Regions from separate parts of the Comamonas sp. 4034 genome, predicted to be linked through region 1. Evidence: predicted binding sites of a transcription regulator. Region 1 holds the regulator's gene; the other holds the start of a gene.
What was found. The regulator LexA, encoded in region 1, represses DNA repair genes until DNA is damaged. The targets are predictions, from matches to a motif close to ACTGTATNNNNATACAGT.
Positions count from the first base shown of each region.

Region 1 (3,208 bases):
AGCACGGTGCGTGCCGTGATCCTGACGGGCGAGGGCCCGGCGTTCTCGTCTGGTGGTGATATCAAGACCATGCAGGAGCAGTCGTTTGGCGACGTGGACGGCATGCGCATCCGCGAGGACTACCGCCAGGGCATCCAGCGCCTGCCGCTGGCGCTGTTCAATCTGGAGGTACCGACGATTGCCGCCGTGAACGGCCCTGCTGTGGGCGCGGGCCTTGATCTGACCTGCATGTGCGACCTGCGTGTGGCGTCGGACAAGGCCAAGTTTGCCGAGAGCTTTGTGAAGGTGGGCATCATTCCGGGCGACGGTGGCGCCTGGCTGCTGCCGCGCGTGATCGGCATGTCGCGTGCAGCCGAGTTGTCGCTGACCGGCCGCATGATCGACGCTGCTACCGCGCTGCAATGGGGACTGGTGTCACAGGTGGTACCGCATGACGAATTGATGCAGGCCGCCCGTGCGCTGGCCGAAGAGATTGCAGCCAACCCGCCGCAGGTCACCCGCATGACGAAAAAGCTCATGCGCGAAGGCATGCACCAAAGCCTGGCATCCATTCTGGAGCTATCTGCAGCCTACCAGGCGCTGGCCCACCAGACCGCAGATCACCGCGAAGCGGTCAGCGCCTTTCTGGAAAAGCGCAAGCCGGATTTCAAGGGTTGAAGCAGCCTGCCAACCATACAGACATAAAAAAGAACAGATGGCCGCGCAATGCGGCCATCTGTTCTTGGACACCCTCTGGTTGAGCAAGCCTGGAGACCGAGGCAAACGGTCAGAGGCCCGTAGACCTTGGCACCGAAGCGGGTAACGCAGCAATTGCGATACCCGCCTGGGAGGAAAGCGCAGCACGGATGAGAATCGAGAGCGCGGCGCCTGCGTCTCTTGGTGCCAACCTGCCCAGCCTGTCATGGACGGTTGTAGACGATGGCAGGTAGCGAAAGGTGGCTGCCGGTAGCGCTTGAGGCTTCTCAGCAGTGCTGACGCTCCAGCCGTTCCAGTCGCTCCAATTCTGCGCAGATATCAGCCATCGAGCCGGTCATCGCCCAGCGCATGCCACGCTCGCGCTGCAGGCTGGCAGGCTTGGCCCAGTAGCGTTTGATGGAGGCATCATTGGCGGCCTGGGCGCTGCAGCGTTGCACCGACAGAAAGATATCGCTGGCGGCCACTGCAGTTGTCTGGGTGCGGCGACGGCTGGCGGGTTTGCGCGGCAGGCGGATACGGTCAATAGGGCGATCAACAGGGCCTTGCACCGGAGCGACAGGTTTGTCGTCCGGGGCGTCCAGCAGGCTCATCTGTCCCGTGGTGCTGCGCTGGGCGGCAGACGATGCAGACAGAAAGCAGTGCACCTGGGCTGCATGCTGGCCATCATTGGCTGCACCACGGTGGGCCTTGCGACCACGGCGCACTGGCAGAGTGGACAGGGTGCGGCTGACCATGTGGAAGATGGGCGAGCCAGCGACGAGAGAAAAGGGCGCGAGGGCGCGCAATGCTGCAGCGACGAGCATAGGAACTCCTTGTGTACGGGAACGACAGCAGGATTGCTCATGGCAGACGCCGGCCTCAGGGCAGTGAGATGGTTCCCACGGCGCCCGCTACCTGAAGCTGGGTCACATTTTTACGGCAGACGTGCTGTCTACATCAGCATCGTGTTGCGTATCAAGCCAACGGCGATGCCTTCAATCTCGAAGGGCTCGCCGGGCTGCACGACGATGGGCAGGTAGTCGGGGTTTTCAGCCAGCAGCTCGATCCCGTCCTTGGTGCGCTGCAGGCGCTTGACGGTGACATCGTCTCCCAGCCGGGCCACGATGATCTGGCCGTTTCGCGCTTCGCGTGTGGATTTGACAGCGAGCAGGTCGCCATCCATGATGCCCGCATCACGCATGGACATGCCGCGCACCTTGAGCAGGTAATCGGGCTGTTGTTGGAACAGGCTGCCTTCCACGCTGTAGGTCTGGTCGACATGCTCCTGCGCCAGAATGGGCGAGCCTGCCGAAACCCGGCCAATCAGGGGCAGCGACAGTGGCGCCAACTCCTGCACGATACGGCCCACACTCGCTGCCATGCTGGAAACCCCTGCGGAGAGGCCGGCCAGCGGCGAAGAAAACCGCGTGCCGCGCGCCGCATTGATGGAGCGCACCGTGTCATTATTGAGGCGGATGCCGCGCGAGGTACCGCTGACCAGTTCGATCACTCCCTTGCGGGCCAAGGCCTTCAAATGGTCTTCTGCCGAGTTGGCGGATTTGAAGCCCAGTTTGCTGGCGATTTCGGCACGGGTAGGGGGAGCACCGGTGCGCGAGATGGCAGTCTGGATCAGGTCCAGAATTTCTTGTTGGCGCGCGGTCAGTTTGGGGTGGTCTCGCATAAGATCTCCGTGTGATCTGTGGTGCCAGGTGCACTGCCAGTGGGCTGTGCATTCAAACACCTGTACATCAATCCAGTACCTGTATTTTTAACCAGTTTTTTCGGAGAGGCAAGCCTTGCAGCAAAAAATTTTGATCCTGGGCACTGGCGGAACCATTGCAGGTATGGCGGAAGATGCCGAGCACCCTGGTAAATACCGTGCGGCGCAGCTCTCCATCGGGGCCTTGGCGGCAGCGATCCCTGGCATTGAAAAGGCTGCTGGTGGCAGCCTGGATGCGCAGCAGCTTGCGCAAATCGATAGCAAGGACATGGACGACACGGTATGGCTGGCGCTGTTGCATGCATGCGACAAGGCACTGAACGACGATGCCGTGGCAGGCATCGTCATCACCCATGGTACGGACACGCTGGAGGAAACCGCATGGTTTCTGCACAGTTGTCTGGGGCGCCTGCCCAAGCCTGTGGTGCTGACATGCGCCATGCGACCGGCCAATGCCCTGATGCCGGACGGCCCCCAAAACCTCAAGGATGCCGTGCTTGCCGCAGCCGCACGCACTGCCGCCGGTGCGCCCTTGCTGACAGAGGTGGTTGCCATCACGGGTGGCGGCGAGTTGCACAGCGCCCAATGGCTGCAAAAAGCGCATCCTCACCGGTTGATGGCCTTCTCATCAGGTGAGCAGGGGGCTATCGGCTGGGTGGGGAGTGAGGGGGTGCGCCTGCGCGACGGCCAGGTGCCCGGCGGCTTGACGACTGCCAGGGCATCTCTCGCTGTGCCCAGCTTGCCTGCGCCAGAGGCCTGGCCTTGGGTAGAAATCATCACCAGCCACGCAGGCGCGCGAGCTGCTGCTGTGGA
Region 1 covers NZ_JBNDIT010000010.1:148,823-152,030, reverse strand. Annotated here, with positions in the region: gene ABIE32_RS12915 (crotonase/enoyl-CoA hydratase family protein) at 1-657, shown strand, start outside; gene ABIE32_RS12910 (hypothetical protein) at 963-1,499, opposite strand; gene lexA (transcriptional repressor LexA) at 1,628-2,356, opposite strand; gene ABIE32_RS12900 (asparaginase) at 2,472-3,208, shown strand, end outside.

Region 2 (3,208 bases), on a different contig from region 1:
CGCTCGAAAAAGCCGATGCAGGCAAAGCCATTGGCCTGAATCCACAGGAACAGGCCGCCCTTTGCAAGGACGGCGAGTGCGTCGACATGGCCCTGCTGGACGATCTGGACAATCGCATCGACGCGCTGCCTGTAGAACAACGTGCGCGCGGTGTGGTGCTGGTACTGCACCAGATGGGAAGCCACGGACCGGCATACTTCAAGCGCTCGCTTTCCCAGGACAAGAAATTTGCGCCCGAGTGCACTAATGTGGCCCTGCAATCGTGCGACCGTGAGTCGCTGGTCAACGCCTACGACAACAGCATTGTCGCGACCGATCGGATGCTGGGCGGCCTGATTGGCTGGCTGGAGCAAAAAGGCCAGCGCCAGCCCACTGCCATGATGTACGTGGCCGACCACGGCGAATCGCTGGGCGAGAACAACATCTATCTGCACGGCCTGCCCTACTCCGTCGCACCAGACGTGCAAAAGCATGTACCCTGGATCACCTGGCTGTCGCCGCTGATGCAGCAGCGCATGGGTGTCAACACGGCCTGCCTGCAGCAATCCCTGGGCAGCAGCAGGATCAGCCACGACAACTACTTTCACTCCGTGCTGGGCCTGACGGATGTGCAGACCAGCCTGCACAACGCCAAGCTGGATATATTTGCCGGTTGCGCCACTTCCGGCAGCAGCCAGGCACGCCCGGGTGTGGCGGGCATGCCAGCCCATACCGGCGCCCCCGCCTGAATATCTGCCCCAGCAGCACGGGTGGCAACTCGGTATGCACCCAACCCAGGCTAAAACAGGCTGCCTTGCTGTGGCCCGCGCTGGCCCTGCTGCCATGCAGCAAACGGAGCCCAATCCAGCGGCTCACGCTCGCGTCCGTAACCCAGCTGCTCGCAACTGCGCACAAACCGCTGGCGAACCAATTGCGCCCACAGGCCCTGGCCTTTCATGCGGGTGAGATAGTCGCTGTTGTAGCTTTTGCCGCGCGAGCGCTCCTCGTCGCTGATCTGGTGCAGGTCGCGCACACGCTCCATCACCCGCGCGGCTCTCTGTGGGTAGTGCGCCTGCAACCATTGCTGAAACACACCGTTCAGCTCCCAGGGCAGGCGCAGCACTGTATAGAAAGCGGTGGTTGCACCTGCTTCACGTGCAGCATCCAGCACCTGCTCCATGTCGTCGTTCAGAAAGGGAATGTGCGGTGCAACACTGACCCCCACGGGAATCCCAGCTTCTGCGAGGCGGCGTATGGTCTGCAGCCTTCGGCGCGGAGCGGCAGCGCGGGGCTCCAACAACCGCGCCAGTCCACCATCCAGCGTGGTGATGGTGATATAGGCCGCAGCACGCTTGTGGCTTGCGGCTTTTGCTATCAAATCAATATCGCGCTCGACACCACTGCTTTTGGTGATCACCGAGAACGGGTGGCAGGCTTCGTTCAGAACCTCGATCACCTGCCGCGTCAGCCGCCAGTCTCGCTCGATGGGCTGGTAGCAATCAGTCGCCGAGCCAATGTTGAGCGAGGCCGGCCGGTAGCGGGGATGGCCGATCTCACGCCGCAGCACCTCTGCAATATTGGTCTTGGCAAACAACTGCGTCTCGAAATCCAGCCCCGGCGATAGATTGAGGTAGCTATGGTATGGCCGCGCATAGCAATAGATGCAGCCATGCTCGCAGCCCCGGTACGGGTTGACCGAATGGTCGAAGAAGATATCTGGGGAATCGTTCTTCTGGATCGCGCTGCGTGCCCGCTCCTCGTGCACCTGGGTGCCCAGTGCCTGCGCAGCCTGCTGCCACCAGATCGCTTCGTCGTGCGAGGCATCATGCTCTTCCGCATCCATACCGACACCTTGAGCCACGGCTCCATTCCAGCCATCATCCAGCCATTCGCGCTGCTCTTTGGCAAACCGGTGCAGGGGCGCAGAGACGGCCCCGCGCCCTTTCTGAGCAGGACGGTTTGGCGCGACCGCCACAGGGGCTGGCTCCGCATCTTCGCCGGTGCGCACCCACTCCTCACCATTAAAGATGATGGGAGAGCGAGAGGAATGCTTGTTTTGCGGCACGGTATTTCATCGCTGATACTGTATATTTATACAGTATACAAAGACAAGACAGACCTGCCAATGGGACGAATTGGCCAGCTTCTATTCGCACCAATATGGTGCGAGATTGCGGATCGCCTACAGTTCGACTTTTCATCATCCGGAGGAAGTTTTGATGTCTCGCAAGCCCCATCTCATCTTGTCGTCGCTGGACGTGGATCGCCTGGAGGCATTGCTGGCACAAATGTCTGCTGCGGCTTTCCCTGGAAAAGCGGATCTGGAAGCGGAAATTGCGCGCGCTGACATCGTCGAGCCCACGGATATTCCGCCCGATGTGGTGACCATGAACTCGACTGTCACCTTCGATATGGCTGAATCAGGCAAACAGTTTCAGCTCACCCTGGTCTACCCCAAGGATCTGGATGGCAGCACCGAAAAGGTCTCGGTCTTCGCCCCCGTCGGCAGCGCACTGCTGGGCCTGTCGGTCGGAGACGAGCTGGCATGGCCGTCGGTGGGCGGTAAGAGCATGACCGTACGCGTGACCGGTATCGTCTACCAGCCGGAGCGCGCTGGCGAACTGCACCGCTGACCCTTCAGGCCACGGCAACCCAATGAAAAAGCACGCCATGGCGTGCTTTTGTTTCACATGACGGGTCACATTGACCAGCGCTTACAGCGCAAAACGGGCACTCAACAAGCTCACGACAAGGCCTGCGCCGATAAAGCCCAGCTCCCAGCGCGCCACGCCTTTGAGGCTGGGCGTACGCGCCTCCACAAAGTGATAAAGCACACGCCCCGCCAGCAGTGACAGTGCGAATGCCACGCACATGCCCAGCCAGTTGAGCCAGGGCTGTGTCGCAATCACCTGCGAAGCCACGGCATTGCACAACACCACGATAGAGAAGTGGACGAGGAACACCGAATACGAAAACTGCCCCAGCGACTGCAACCAGCGCAGCGGAGCAATATGGCCCGCCAGCCAATCGCCCACCTTGCCATCGGAAGGCACACGCATCAGCCACAGCAAAGCCACGGCACTGGCGCAGGCTACGGCAATCCGCAGGCGGAATTCGATCTCGAACGAAACGAGCCCCAGCAGGAGAAGCAACGCCGTCCATGCCCAGGGTCGGCTGCTGGACCTGCCCCAATAAGCCAGCATGCCCACGCCATAGGCGCCGATAAAGT
Region 2 covers NZ_JBNDIT010000032.1:15,841-19,048, forward strand. Annotated here, with positions in the region: gene ABIE32_RS20810 (phosphoethanolamine transferase) at 1-728, shown strand, start outside; gene ABIE32_RS20815 (PA0069 family radical SAM protein) at 779-1,954, opposite strand; gene rnk (nucleoside diphosphate kinase regulator) at 2,199-2,612, shown strand; gene ABIE32_RS20825 (acyltransferase family protein) at 2,694-3,208, opposite strand, start outside.
Region 2: the regulator LexA is predicted to act here: its motif matches at 2,062-2,079, upstream of ABIE32_RS20815 (PA0069 family radical SAM protein).